Regions from separate parts of the Gordonia sp. JH63 genome, predicted to be linked through region 3. Evidence: riboswitches for the same ligand, from Rfam matches in the RefSeq annotation. Region 3 holds a riboswitch; each other region holds the start of a gene.
What was found. Region 3 has a riboswitch for thiamine pyrophosphate ahead of thiO (glycine oxidase ThiO). Riboswitches for the same ligand answer to the same signal wherever they lie in the genome.

Region 1 (4,834 bases), 1.2 Mb from region 3:
CCGAGCTCGACCTTCTCGATACCTACCGGGTGAGATTCCATGTCGCCCTTCGCGAAGTTGTGATCGTGAGGGGCGAAATCGGAGGAATTGCGCCCGCAATGGTCTTTTCACACGATTTCACGAACATCTTTCCAGTTCGTCACGGTGTCGAGGTCGGTGCTGTGTAATGCTTCATAACGGTTCATGTGCTCGGCTCTGAACTCGCCGATTTCTTCTAGACAAGGGAGACACTCCGATGTGGGATTCATTCTGGGACTTCATCTGGTACACGATCGTCATCTTCGCGTTCGTGGCCTACCTGATCGTCCTGTGGCACATCATCAGCGACCTGTTCCGGGACAAGGCCGCGTCGGGCTGGCAGAAGGCGGCCTGGATTGTCTTCTTGATCTTCCTCCCGTACCTCACCGCCATCGTGTACCTGCTCGCCAAGGGCAAGGGGATGGCCGAGCGTCAGCGTGAGGCCTACAGCGAGGCCAAGCAGGCGTCCGACGAGTACATCCGGTCCGTCGCAGGCACCTCGCCGACCCAGCAGATCGCCGACGCGAAGAACCTGCTCGACTCGGGCGCGATCACACCCCAGGAGTTCGAGCACTTGAAGAGCAAGGCCCTCAGCGGAACCGCCTGACGGTCCCTCGACACAGACAACGCTCCCCGATGGCGCCGGTCGCCGTCGGGGAGCGTTGTCTATTCTCCGGTTCGGGACCGGCGTCGCGTCAGTCCGCCGACCCGGCGCCCACACGCCACAGCGGATTGACCGGACCGTGGCCGGCGCCCAGTGGATACGCAGCGGCCAGGCAGCGGGTCACCCAGTCCTTGCCGAAGCCGACCGCCGCGGGAACGTCGTGCCCGTGGGCCAGCGCGCATGCGATCGCGGCGGCGAGGGTGTCGCCGGCGCCGTGGTCATGCGGGGTGTCGATGCGTTCGTGGCTGAGCTCGATGAACTGGTCGCCGTCGTAGAGCAGATCGGGGGAGTGGTCCGAGCTTCGCAGGTGCCCGCCTTTCACCAGCGCCCAGCGCGGCCCGAGATCGAGCAGCGCCCTGGCCGCGTCGCGTTGCGACGCGGTATCGGTGACCTCGATCCCGGTGATCAGGCGAACCTCGTCCAGGTTCGGGGTCACCACCGTCGCGAGGGGAAACAGGCTGTGCCGCAGGGTGTCGAGTGCCGAGTCGGCGAGCAGCTGGTTGCCGTGCATCGACGCGCACACCGGATCGACCACCAGCGGAACGGATGTGTCCCGGCCGATACCGCTCGTGCGGCACTGCTCGACGATGGCCTCGATGATGGGCGCCGACGCGAGCATCCCGGTCTTCGCCGCGGCCACACCGATGTCACCGGACACGGAGTCGATCTGCGCCGCCACGGTCTGCGGTGAGATCTCCTCGAACCCGCTCACGCCCACCGAGTTCTGGACCGTCACCGCGGTCACCGCGACACACCCGTGCACCCCGAGCAGGGCGAAGGTGCGCATGTCTGCCTGTATTCCCGCGCCCCCGCCGGAGTCCGAACCAGCGATGGTCAGGACCCGTACCGGGGCCGTTCCGGGCGGTGACAGCGGGAGTCCCGTGTAGGCCTGTTCGTCGACCGTGCGCTGATTCGCGTCGACTGTGCGTCGTCGCGCGTCGTCTGTGCGCATCAGGCGCCGCCGGTCGTCTGGAGCGGGAGGTACACGCGGTTACCGGCCTCGGCGAACTCGGCCGACTTCGCGGCCATGCCCTCGGCGATAGTCCGGTCGATGTCGTCCGCGGTGACGAGACCGTGCTCCTCGGCGTAGGCGCGGACGTCCGCCGAGATCCGCATCGAGCAGAACTTGGGTCCGCACATCGAGCAGAAGTGGGCGGTCTTCGCGGGCTCGGCGGGTAGCGTCTCGTCGTGGTATGCGCGCGCGGTGTCGGGGTCGAGGGCGAGATTGAACTGGTCGGTCCAGCGGAACTCGAAGCGCGCCTTGCTCAGTGCGTCGTCGCGTTCCTGTGCCCGCGGGTGGCCTTTGGCCAGGTCGGCCGAGTGCGCCGCGATCTTGTACGTGATCACGCCGACCTTGACGTCGTCGCGGTCCGGAAGTCCTAGATGCTCTTTCGGAGTCACGTAGCACAGCATCGCGGTGCCGGCCTGAGCGATCATCGCCGCGCCGATGGCCGAGGTGATGTGGTCGTAGGCCGGCGCGATGTCGGTGGCGAGCGGACCCAGGGTGTAGAAGGGGGCCTCCTCGCACAGCTCCTCCTCCAGGCGCACGTTCTCGGCGATCTTGTGCATCGGGACGTGCCCGGGGCCTTCGATCATGACCTGCACACCATGCGATTTGGCGATCGCGGTCAGCTCGCCGAGAGTGCGGAGTTCGGCGAACTGGGCCTCGTCGTTCGCGTCGGCGATCGATCCGGGGCGCAAGCCGTCGCCGAGGGAGAACGTGATGTCGTAGCGGCGGAAGATCTCGCACAACTCGTCGAAGTGCGTGTACAGGAACGACTCCCGGTGGTGCGCGAGACACCAGGCCGCCATGATCGAACCGCCGCGCGAGACGATGCCCGTCACCCGCTTCGCGGTCAGCGGAACGTAGCGCAGCAGGACACCGGCATGGACGGTCATATAATCGACGCCCTGCTCCGCCTGCTCGATGACTGTGTCGCGATACAGTTCCCAGGTCAGCGAGGCGGGATCGCCGTTGACCTTCTCCAGCGCCTGGTAGATCGGAACCGTCCCCACGGGGACCGGCGAGTTACGCATGATCCACTCGCGGGTGGTGTGGATGTCGGCGCCGGTCGAGAGATCCATGATCGTGTCGGCGCCCCAGCGGGTGGCCCACACCATCTTCTCGACCTCGTCGGAGATCGAGCTGCGCACCGCCGAATTACCGATGTTCGCATTGACTTTCACCGCGAAGTTCTTGCCTATGATCATCGGTTCGGACTCGGGGTGGCGGTGGTTGGCCGGGATGACCGCGCGGCCGATGGCGACCTCCGACCGGACCCGTTCGGCGTCGACGCCCTCCCGGGCGGCGATGAACCGCATCTCGTCGGTGATGATGCCGGCACGCGCCCAGGCCAGCTGGGTGCTCGCGCCGTCGATCGGGTCGGGCCGATGCCAGCTGTCGCGGGTGGGGGTGAGGCCCTTCTCGACGTCGATGTGCGCCGCCGTATCGGTGTAGGGGCCGGAGGTGTCGTAGACGTCGAGGTGTTCGCCGTTGGTGAGCTGGATTCGACGCTGCGGCACACGCAGGTCGTCGACGGCGAGGTAGTGCTTGGCGCTGCCCTCGATCGGGCCGAGGGTCAGGAACCCGGAATCGGCGGGTGCGCTGCTGTTGCGGGTGGTGGATACACGTGTGCCCATGGCTGGTCTCCCTACGCCGGCATTACCCGGACAGGTTCGAGCGGTCGGCGACCGCCCGTCGCCATCTCAGCCCTCGGTCATCGTGAGAGCCCCCGCGGTGTGTAGTTGTCGTGCGTCCGCCACCCTACATCGCATCGTCCGGTCGGGTCGTGCGGGTGGGGAAGACCGTATCGATTTGCGACGATCACACGATCGGGGTCGGCAGTTACGGTTCCGTAAGGTACCGTGTGACCCGGATCACAGGGGTGGCGCTGTCGCGTGTGGCAGGTACGCGCCGGTGATCCGATGTCCGCGATCACGAGGTGAGGAGGGTCGGGTGCTACGCAAGCATCGTCAGCGACCACCACAGTCGGCAAAGTCCATCCTGCAACAGATCTCGCAGGTGGTACACAATCCCGACCGCGACCGATTCGAACTCTGGGTCGCCGGCGACCTGGTCGGCGTGCTCGGTTATTCGACCGAGTCGGCGGACGGTCAGACCACCATCACCGTGCTGCACACCGTGCTCTACGACGAATACAGCGGACACGGACTCGCCACGCGACTCACCCGTAGCGCCGTGCAATACACCCGCGAACAGGGTGCCCGCCTCCGGCCGGTGTGCACGTTCACCAAGCGCTACCTCGACAGCCATCCCGGGATCGTGCCGCTCGCGCCGGTGTGATCCGAAGGTAAGCCTCGGCGGCTCCAGAACATTCCTCGCCGGACCCTTCGAGGCTCGTCGCTATCGCTCCTCGCACCTCAGGGAGCAGGGGTTATGCGCTTCTTTCGGATTAGAGGGAGCGGTGGTCGCGCTCGCGCCGGTGTGAGGAACGGGCTCCGACTCGGCTCAGCCCGCCGACGGCTCCGACAGCAATGTCTCGCGGAGCACCTTTTTGTCGATCTTGCCTACTGCGGTGACCGGCAGTGTCTGCACGACGCGGACCACGTCGGGCAGTTTGAAGGACGCGAGACCGCGTTCGGCGAGGAACGTACGGATCGTCGCCAGCTCGAGCGGTCGGGCCGGGGGGTGTTCGTGCGAGAGCACGACTGCCGCACAGATCTTCTCACCGAGCGCATCGTCGGGCAGCCCGACCACCGCGACCTGCCGGACCGAATCGTGGGCGAGGAGGTTCTCCTCGACGTCGTCGGCGGCGACGTTCTCCCCGGCGCGCACGATGGTGTCCTTGATGCGGCCGGTCACGGCCAGGTGCCCCGACGGCAGCCGGGTGACCTTGTCCCCGGACCGGTAAAACCCGTCCGGTGTGAAGGACTTCTCGTTGTGGGCAGCGGCGCGGTAGTAACCGCGGATCGTGTACGGGCCGCGTACCAGCAATTCACCTTCTGTGCCGTCGGGGACGTCGGCGCCGTCCTCGTCGACCACCCGCACCTCGTCGAGCTCCGACATCGGCGCCCCCTGCACCTGCTGGACCAGGTCGCGTGGGTCGTCGGTCCGGGTGTAGCAGATCAGCCCCTCGGCCATGCCGAAGACCTGCTGGACGACGGGGCCGAGGGCCGCGTCGAGGGCGACGG
Region 2 (4,834 bases), 1.7 Mb from region 3:
GCCAGATGACCTTCTTCAGCTCGGCGACGACCTGCGTCAGAAAGACCCAGATCCGTACGAACGGATTCCGGCTCTCCTCGGCAGACGCCTTCTTCTTGGTCTTGCGTTCCTTGACGGCGACCGACCCCGTGTCGGAGTCGGCGTCACCGTCGGTTGCACCCGCCGCCGAGCGACGTCCGCGAGCCGAGCGCTTACCGGACGGACGCAGCTCCTTCGCGGCTTCGGTCGACGTGCCGTCGTCCGTACCCGCGTCGGTGGCCTCGTCGCGACCGTCGAGCTCAGCCGCAGCCGAATCGGCCGCAGAACCCTCTGCGGCGTCTTTGGCGCGGGCGGCCCGGTCTCGCTTGCTCAACTTCGCGGTCCTCTCGTCAGCGTGTGCCCTTCACCAGGGCAGGGGCGACAGGACTTGAACCTGCAACCTGCGGTTTTGGAGACCGCTGCTCTGCCAATTGAGCTACGCCCCTTTGCGACGCCCGCCACCGGAGTGGTCGGCGTTGCCGTCCTTCTCGATCCGGCCTCGCGGCCCGTCGACGTTTCGTCGCCGACAAAACCAACGCGCCACCCTATGGGTAGCGCGCAAGTCTGAATCAATCAGACACTTCAGTGTAGATCACCGGGGCGGTGGACCCAAAACGGGCTCGCCTCCGCTCCCCCGACGACCGTACACGCCACCCGTCCGTGAGCCGCCCGAACGGCTCGCGACCGGTCGATCAGTTGAACTGGATGACGGCCTGCGCGCGTCCGAAGATGCGGCGATCGCCCTGCTTGGCGGTGATGGCGATGGTCCCGCGGCGGGTCGCGGGATCGAGCGACTTCACCTTGCCGGTGAAGTCGACGGCCGCGCTGTCGTCGGCCGGGACGTACACCGGGCTGGTGAAGCGCACGTTGTACTCGCAGAAAGCCGCCGGGTCACCGATGAACTCGGAGACGAAGCTCGCGCCGAGCCCCATCGTCTGCATGCCGTGCGCGACGACGTCGTCCATGCCGGCCGCGTTCACGACGTGGTCGGAGAAGTGGATCGGGTTGGGGTCGCCGGCCACGCCCGCATAGTTCGCGAGATTGCCGCGCGTCAACAGGTAGCGCTTGGGCGTGAGTTCCTGACCCACCGTGAGCGTGTCGAAGTCGACGGCACCGAAGGCGCCCGGCGACTGCGTCGGGTCGGGGAGGTCGTAGCGACCCGCCTTCGGCTCGACGGTGTGCCCGGATTCGCCGATGGCGTCGACCTTGATCATCACGTGGTCGAGGGAGGCCTCGAGTTCCGGGTCGACATCCATGCCGGGACGCGCGGCCAGGGAGGTCCACGTGGTCATGACCGGCTCGTCGTGCTGGTTCCAGATGACGTTCTTGGTGACCATCAGGTCGATCATCTCGGGACTGCTCACGTGCCGGAACGACTCGAGCGAGACGTCGCAGATCAGGCGGTCCCCGACCTTCATCGGCTGGTGGTAGACCAGCCGCTGGTCGGTCTGCATGATCTGCCACATGTCGTAGCCGGTGACGACGTCTTCGAAGAGCTTGCGCTGGGCGATGATCCCGAGCACCGACACGTAGGTGGGCGCGGCGATCAGGCGGTCGTGGCCGAAGGCCCGGGCGCCCTCCTCGCTCCAGTGGGTCGGGTGCGCATCCTGCACCGCCATCGCGTGCTTACGGATCTCCTCGCGGCCGATCTCGTAATAGTCGTCGACCGTGTAGTGGAAGCCGACGAGGCTCTGCGTGTGGGCGGCGATCTCGTCGGGGGTCGGCTTCGCACCACCGCTCGACGCCTCGTCCGGACGATCCTGGATCTCGGCTCCGCTTACCTGTGACATTGAGCTCTACTCCTTCGGCCGACACAGCAAGACGGGCTGCCTCATCGAGAGGCAGCCCGTTGCTGGTGGTACTTCGAAACGGCCGACGACGGCGTCAGCGCGATTCCTTGTGCCCCTGATGCTTGCCGCAGTTCGGGCAGAACTTCTTGATCTCGAGGCGATCGGGATCGTTGCGGCGGTTCTTCTTCGTGATGTAGTTACGGTGCTTGCACACCTCGCAGGCCAAGGTGATCTTGGGGCGAACATCTGTTGAGGAGGCCACTTGATTGCCTTCTTTCGGGTGGTACGTGGTCGGGTTCGGAAGTTCCCTCAGGGCTTGCGACCCTTGCGCTCGGTTCCGGTCGGACCCGATGTGTAGCGGTGGAGGGACTCGATCCCTCGACCTCACGATTATGAGTCGTGCGCTCTAACCAGCTGAGCTACACCGCCCCGCGGACTTCTCGTCCAGCGAGCCCCCTGACGGAATCGAACCGTCGACCTTTTCCTTACCATGGAAACGCTCTGCCGACTGAGCTAAGGGGGCGTGCCCCGGGCGGTTGTGCCCGAGAGCCCTAACGAGGTTACACACTCGCGTCTGCGCTAGACAAATCGCTGGTCGGAGACCGTCTGTAGAGCAGTTTCGCGAGATTGGACCACGCTGTGGCAGGTATAGGATTCGAACCTATGTAGCTTGCGCGACGGATTTACAATCCGCTCCCTTTGGCCGCTCGGGCAACCTGCCGTGCCGCTCTTCCGGCCACCGTGACGGCCGTACGAACAACGCCGTGAAGAATACAACGAACACCGCATCAACGCGCAAACCGGCTGGTCAACAGGCCGGGACATGGTCGTGGCACAGGCGTCCCACTGCGACCCCCACTCCTGCTACTGTGGCTGCGTTCTGACACGGGGTGCTCCGCGACGCGGGGCTGAGATGAGACCCGAGAACCTGTCCAGGTAATGCTGACGAAGGGATGTCATGTCTGTGCATGCGCACGTGCCGGTCTCCGGCCGATTCTCCGACCACCTCTGGGAGGAGACGAAGGGGTTGCGGACGGCGATCGACGACCTCGAGTTCCTGCGGCGGCTCGGCGACGGGACGCTGCCACTCGAGGTGTTCCGCACCTACATGGAGCAGGACTCGCTGTACCTGGCCGGGTACGCGAAGGCCCTCGCCATCCTGGCGTCGAAGTCCCCCGACCCGCAGACCGCGGGGTTCTGGGCGAACTCGTCGGCCACCGCGGCCACCGTCGAGTCGGCGCTGCACGGCGACCTGCTCAACGGCGGCCAGCTGCCTCCGCGTGAGGGCGAACCCGAGCCGTCGCCGGCGTGCCTGGGGTACGTGTCCTACCTGACCGCCGTCGCCGCGACCGAATCGTATGCGGTCGGCGCCGCCGCGGCCCTGCCCTGCTTCTGGATCTACGCGGAAGTCGGCCGGGCCCTGGCCGCGAGTGCGGCCCAGGTACTCGCCGCCGACCCAAACCACCCCTACGCGCAGTGGGTGACCACCTACGACGCCCCGGAGTTCCAGGAATCCGCTTCGCGGGCAAGGGAACTCGTGGACGAGGCCGCGGCGCACGCCGGCGAGCGGGAGCGGGCCGCGATGGCCACGGCGTTCACCGTCGCCACCCGGTTCGAGCTTCTGTTCTGGGACACCGCGCTGAACCCGCAACCGTGGCCCGCCGCATGAGCGCCCGCATGAGCGCCCGCGCGCGCCGCCTCCTCACCGCGCTCGCCGCCGCGGTCGTCGCGTCGTCGGCGATCACCGCGTGCGGTTCGGGCGCCGGTTCGGACGGCACCATCCGATTCGCGCTCGACTGGTCCCCGAACACCAACCACACGGGATTGTTCGTGGCGCAGCAGCGCGGCTGGTTCGAGGAGGCCGGACTCGACGTCGAGATCCTGCCGTACAACAACACCGCCGTGGACACCATCGTGGACGCGGGCAACGCCGAGTTCGGGATCAGCACCCACAACTCGTCGACCTTCTCGCGGGCATCGGGCGCGCACACCATCTCCGTGTTCGCGCCGCTGCAGAAGTGGGCCACCGGCATCGGTGTCCGCGCCGACCGCCGCGACATCACGAGCCCGAAGGACCTCGACGGGAAGACATACGCCGGTTTCGGCGACCCGGGCGAGGAGAAGACCCTCGAGCAGGTGATCCGAAACGACGGCGGCACCGGCGAGTTCACCTCGGTGACCCTCGGGACCTCGGCATACGAGGCGGTCTACTCCGGTCAGGCCGACTTCACCGTCTCCTATCTCGCGTGGGAGGGCATCGAGGCCGAGCATCGCGGAACCCCGATGAGGTACTTCCACTACACCGACTTCGGTTTCCCGGAGGCATACGCGATCGTCGTCGACGCCAACGAGGACTGGCTGGCGGACAACCCGGACCGCGCGGCGGCCTTCGTGACGGCGCTGCAGCGCGGTTACCAGGCAGCGGCCGACGACCCGGACGCGGCGGCCCGCGACCTCCTCGCCGCCAACCCCGGTGCGTTCAACGACGAGCAGTTGGTGTTCGAGAGCCAGCGCATGCTCGCCGGTCAGTACATGAAGGACGCCGAAGGCCGGGTCGGGCGACAGACGCTCGAACAGTGGGCCGGGAACTCCGGGTTCCTGTACCGCAGCGGTCTGCTGACCGGCCCGGACGGGGCGCCGCTCACGACCGAGCCGGACTGGTCGACGTACTTCACCAATGACTACCTCGACACCCCTCGGTAGCACCGGCCTGCGTCGCATCGCGCCCGCGCTCGTCGCGGTGGTCGTCCTGGTGGCGGTCTGGCAGGTCTACGTCGACGTCAGCGGAATCCGGCCGCAGGTGCTGCCGTCGCCGTCGCGCGTCGTCGCGCAGGGTTGGTCGCACCGCGCAGAGATCGGGGTGCACGCCGCGGCGACGCTGCAGGTGACCCTGATCGGGTTCACGGTCTCGTTGGTCCTGGCCTGGCTGCTGGCCATCGTCGTCGACTTCTCGCCGGCGCTGCGACGGGCGTTCGTGCCGTTGTTCGTCGCCTCCCAGACCCTGCCGATCATCGCGATCGCACCGC
Region 3 (4,834 bases):
GCGCGCTTCTTGGCCACCGAGGTGAGCCCGACCGTCTCGAGCACCTCGTCGACTCGCGCGGCCGGGATCCGGTTGCTCGCCGCGAGCCACCGCAGGTGGGACCGCGCACTGCGATTGGGGTGCACCCACCGGGCGTCGAGCAGCGCACCGACCTGCCGCAGCGGATGCTCGAGGTCCCGGTAGCGCTGCCCGTTGATCGTCGCCGTGCCCGATGTCGGGCGGTCGAGTCCGAGCATCATCCGCATGGTCGTCGACTTGCCCGCACCGTTGGGCCCCAGGAAACCGGTGACCCGTCCCGGCCCCACCTCGAAGCTGAGGTCGTCGACCGCGCGTTGACCGCCGAAGTCCTTCGTCAGATTCGCTACCTGCAACACGCCTCGACCATAGCCGCCGAATCCGGAGCGGCCCGGTCTGTCGTTCGGATGGCCTGTCGCGGGTCCGCGCGTCAGTCCCGGTCGCGCCCGGGCGAGGACGCGTGCGCCCAGAAGCGCTTGGGGATCCGGCCGGCGCGCGCGGCCAGTCGGCCCCCGGCCACCGCGTGCCGCATCGCCGTCGCCATCAGTTCGGGGTTCTCCGCCCGGGTCACCGCCGTGGCCAGAAGCACGCCGTCGCAACCGAGTTCCATCGCCAGGGCCGCGTCGCTCGCCGTCCCGATGCCCGCGTCGAGAATCACCGGCAACGGGTCGTCGAAGCGGGTGTGGCAGTCGTCGACGATCATCTCGATGTTGTGCGGGTTGAGGATTCCGAGTCCGGTCCCGATGGGCGATCCGAGGGGCATCACCGCCGCCACCCCGAGATCGGCGAGTCGCGCGGCCAGGACCGGATCGTCGTTCGTGTAGGCCAGCACGACGAAACCGTCGGCCACCAGTGCGGCCGCGGCGTCGACGAGCTCGATGGCGTCGGGCATCAGGGTGCGTTCGTCGGCGACCACCTCGAGCTTGACCCAGTCGGTCTCGAACGCCTCGCGCGCCAGTTGGGCGGTCAGGACCGCCTCGGCGGTGGTGTGACAGCCCGCGGTGTTGGGCAGGACGGCGATGTCGAGCCGGCGCAGCAGATCGAAGACGCCGGTGCCCGAGGCCGCGTCGACGCGCCGAACCGCGACGGTGGTCAGCTCGGTCCCCGACGCGACCAGCGCGCGTTCCAGGGTCGCGAGACTCGACGCGCCGCCGGTACCGGTGATGAGTCGCGACGAGAAGTCGCGACCGGCGATGCGCAGATGGTCCGCATCCGGGATCATCTCGTCGCCGGACCTCTGCTCGGTCCGCGAGGCGTCGGGCTTCAGATCGGCGAGGTCAGCCACCCTGCACCGCCGTGACGATCTCGACGACGGCGCCTTCGGTCATCGTGTGCCGGTCCCAGCGGCCGCGCGGGACGACCGCACCGTCCACCGCGACCGCGATCCCCCGGTCCGGCAACCCCAGACCGGTGACGACGTCGCGCACCGACGTGTCGGCGCCGACGTCGACGCTCTTGCCGTTGACGGTGATGCTGGCGGTGATACTCATTCCTCTGCTCCTTCCAGAATCGACAACACGCGGGCGGCGGTGCCCGGGGCGAGGACGATCCCGTTGCGCCCGTGCCCGGTCGCCACGACCGTTCGTGTGTCCACACGGGTGACGATCGGCAATCCGTCCGCGGTGCACGGCCGCAGACCCGCCCCTGCTTCGGTCAGTTCGTAGGTCCGCAGCCCGGGGAAGACCTCGATCGCGTCGGCGAGCAGATCCGCGACCCCGCCGGCCTGCGGCGCGCGGTCGGCAATCCCCTCGGCCTCGTACTGGGTGGCGCCGACGACGACTCCGTCCTCGCGCGGCACCAGGTACACGGCCCGCCCGTGGAGGCGTGCCCGGACGACGTGGCCGGGCGGCGGCACCGACCAGCGCGTACGGCGAAGGCGGAGGATCTCCCCCTTCGCCGCATGCAGGTCCACACCCGGCCAGAGGGCCGCGGTGCCGAGTCCGGCGGCGAGCAGGATCTGGGTGTCGGAACCGAGGTCGTCGAGGTCGCCCAGGGATTCGACGCGCGCGGACACCAACTCGGCACCCGCCGACGTCGCGGCGGCGCGCAACGCCTCGAGCAACCGCCGGTTGTCGACAGACCACTCGCCGACCGCGCGGTAGCCACCGACCAGTCGAGAACTCAGCGACGGTTCCAGGGTCCGGATGTCGCGGCCGGTCACCGACTGCAGCGCGGCATCGGTGGCGGGCTGCCCGGCCCAGACGAAATCGGCGAGATGCCGCAGGTACTCGATGTCGGTCGCCGAGGCCGCGACGAACAGCGAGTCGGTGGCGGTGACGACGCCCGGGTCGTCGAGCCGCTTCACGAGCGCCGGCCACAGCCGGACCGATTCGACCGAGAGGGCCAGGGACGCGTCCTCGCCGGGATGACCCTCGCCGAGTGAACCGAGCATGCCGCCGGCGACCCAGGACGCGCGCTCGTCGGTGCCGGCGTCGAGGACGCGAACCCGCCATCCGGCGTCGGCCGCGGTGAGCGCACAGGTCAGCCCGATGACACCGCCCCCGACGATCGTCAGGGCGCGGTGGGCAGGGCGCTGCGGTGGGGAATCCACGCTGGGAATCACCTTCCTTCGCCGGAATGACCCGGATCAGGTTCGACGGTCAGCGGAATCTGTCCGCACTCTCAGCCCGGCCGATCCGGACTCCCGTGTGTTCGTGCGATCCACCCTACGCCGGGGCGTCGGGGGTCCGGTTAGCCTGGTCGGCGTGACGACCCCGAACCGCACCAGCTCCGCGTCGACGGACCCCGGCTCCGCGACGGACCGTCGCCGGCGGCTCTCCACGGCCCGCCTGTACCTGTGCACCGACGCCCGGCGCGAACGCGGTGACCTGCTCGACTTCGTCGACGCGGCGCTCGCGGGCGGCGTCGACATCGTGCAGCTGCGCGACAAGAACTCGCCGGGCGAGCGCGAATTCGGGACCCTGGAGGCGGGCGAGGAACTCGAGATCCTCGCGGGCATGCGGACGGTCGCCGACGCGCACGGTGCCCTGCTGGCGGTCAACGACCGCGCCGACATCGCGGCGCTTTCCGGGGCCGATGTCCTGCACGTCGGACAGGGCGACCTGTCGCCGTCGGCGGCCCGCCGGATCGTCGGACCGGACGTCGTCATCGGCGCCTCGACCCACGACCCCGAGCAGGCTGCCGCCGCGATCGCCGACGACGACGTCGACTACTTCTGCGTCGGTCCGTGCTGGACCACCCCCACCAAACCGGGCCGCGCCGCCGCCGGCCTCGACCTCGTGTCCTCAACGGCCGCAACACAATCAGCCAAGCCGTGGTTCGCCATCGGCGGAATCGACGCCGGCCGCGTCGGGGAGGTCACCGCGCTCGGGGCGCGGCGCATCGTCGTCGTGCGGGCCATCACCGCGGCCGCCGACCCGGCCGCCGCAGCCACCGACCTCGCCGGCATGCTCTAGCGGTTCCCCTGGCGGAAACACGTTTGCCCGGTCGGTGTCGCGGGTCTATGGTGGACCGATCATGTTGTGCATCACGAGCGTTCTCGTAACCCGCCGCAGCGGGGTCTGAATCTGACCGACCCCCCGCTGCGGGTCGGTTGCGCTCTCCAGTCGGTCATCCGTTCTTCGACCGAAATCGGTTTTCGAGATGCACCCTCTTCATCTACCTCGTCGATCCTGTTCGTGCACCGAGCGCGACGACCGGCACGACGGCGACCACTTCGCCGCACGTTTCGGCCGCCCGCTTCCCCCCGGGATGCACGAGGAGGCCGCCGGGATGACCTGGCAGGAATTCACCGACGAGTACTCCCGTGGCGGCACGATCCGGCTGGGCTCCTTCTCCGCCGTCCCGTGCTCGGGCGACCTGGTCGAGTGCCGCGCGACGCTCGCGATCGCCGACCGCATCATGTCTCGCAGCGCCGTCGCCGCCGGCCCCGTCGGTGCGATGACCTCGATCCTCTACGACGTCGGCGCCCCGGTTCAGATCGTCCGGCTGCACCAGCGGGTCGTCGACGGCATGGTCACGACGTTCCTGCTGTGCGAGCACGACGGCCGGCAGGCCTGGGCCGTCGGTGAGGGCGCGAGCAGCGACGAGGCGAACGTCCACGCGCTGGTCGCCGGGGCGAACCGACTGCTGGAGTCCGACCGCGCCGGGGTGTGAGGGCTCAGCTCTGGGGATCCAACATCGCGATCCGCTCGCGGAGAACGGGCCACGCGAGTCCGAACGCGGGATGCAGCGGGAGTTGATCGACGCGCTTCTCGTCGACCCATCGCAGTTCCGTGGATTCGAAGTTGGCGACCGTGCGGACCGGCGAGTCCGTCTCGGCGATGACCGTCGTGTAGGTCCATCCGCCGGGCGCCTCGAGGGTGACGACCGCTGCGACGACGCGCAGATCGTCGGCGGTGATCCCGGCTTCTTCCTCGGCCTCGCGGATCGCGGTGTCGATGGCACCCTCGTGCGAGTCGCGGGCCCCGCCGGGCAGCGCCCACGTGCCGCCCTGATGCGACCACGCGGCGCGGTGTTGGAGAAGCACCCCGGTCGATCCGTCCGGCAGCGGTGCCCGCAGCAGCAGACCTGCCGCACCGTGGATACCCCAATATCGAGAACCATCGGGATCGATCACCCAGCCGTCGCCGTCGCCGCGCACCACGCCTCCTCGCAACCCGGTCGCCCCGACCGGGTGCCTCCACCGTAAGTGAGATGCGCAACACCTGCCAGGGAGACCGCGAAGCCCTCTCATCGCGGCTCGGAACCACGAGGTGCCGTCGGCGAGCACCCGGCACGCGCGAACCGCCGAGGTCGGCGGCGCGGCGCCGGTCGACTCGGGAGGAACCCGGCACGATGACATAGGGTGAAACACGCA

Region 1: it holds a riboswitch for thiamine pyrophosphate, as region 3 does, so the genes downstream of both, thiC (phosphomethylpyrimidine synthase ThiC) here and thiO (glycine oxidase ThiO) in region 3, are expected to answer to the same signal.
Region 2: it holds a riboswitch for thiamine pyrophosphate, as region 3 does, so the genes downstream of both, GR168_RS05120 (TenA family protein) here and thiO (glycine oxidase ThiO) in region 3, are expected to answer to the same signal.

The regions. Positions count from the first base shown of each region.
Region 1 covers NZ_CP047235.1:657,919-662,752, forward strand. Annotated here, with positions in the region: gene GR168_RS02975 (LLM class flavin-dependent oxidoreductase) at 1-41, opposite strand, end outside; gene GR168_RS02980 (SHOCT domain-containing protein) at 236-625, shown strand; gene thiD (bifunctional hydroxymethylpyrimidine kinase/phosphomethylpyrimidine kinase) at 714-1,634, opposite strand; gene thiC (phosphomethylpyrimidine synthase ThiC) at 1,634-3,322, opposite strand; TPP riboswitch at 3,330-3,419, opposite strand; gene GR168_RS02995 (GNAT family N-acetyltransferase) at 3,639-3,986, shown strand; gene GR168_RS03000 (AMP-binding protein) at 4,152-4,834, opposite strand, start outside.
Region 2 covers NZ_CP047235.1:1,139,165-1,143,998, reverse strand. Annotated here, with positions in the region: gene secE (preprotein translocase subunit SecE) at 1-352, opposite strand, end outside; tRNA gene GR168_RS05150 (tRNA-Trp) at 392-464, opposite strand; gene GR168_RS05145 (fused (3R)-hydroxyacyl-ACP dehydratase subunits HadA/HadB) at 711-1,808, opposite strand; gene rpmG (50S ribosomal protein L33) at 1,903-2,070, opposite strand; tRNA gene GR168_RS05135 (tRNA-Met) at 2,164-2,237, opposite strand; tRNA gene GR168_RS05130 (tRNA-Thr) at 2,259-2,331, opposite strand; tRNA gene GR168_RS05125 (tRNA-Tyr) at 2,449-2,529, opposite strand; TPP riboswitch at 2,685-2,779, shown strand; gene GR168_RS05120 (TenA family protein) at 2,767-3,477, shown strand; gene GR168_RS05115 (ABC transporter substrate-binding protein) at 3,474-4,511, shown strand; gene GR168_RS05110 (ABC transporter permease) at 4,486-4,834, shown strand, end outside.
Region 3 covers NZ_CP047235.1:4,650,673-4,655,506, forward strand. Annotated here, with positions in the region: gene GR168_RS20625 (ABC transporter ATP-binding protein) at 1-374, opposite strand, end outside; gene GR168_RS20630 (thiazole synthase) at 446-1,237, opposite strand; gene thiS (sulfur carrier protein ThiS) at 1,293-1,505, opposite strand; gene thiO (glycine oxidase ThiO) at 1,502-2,566, opposite strand; TPP riboswitch at 2,562-2,673, opposite strand; gene thiE (thiamine phosphate synthase) at 2,721-3,431, shown strand; gene GR168_RS20650 (hypothetical protein) at 3,748-4,131, shown strand; gene GR168_RS20655 (NUDIX hydrolase) at 4,136-4,618, opposite strand.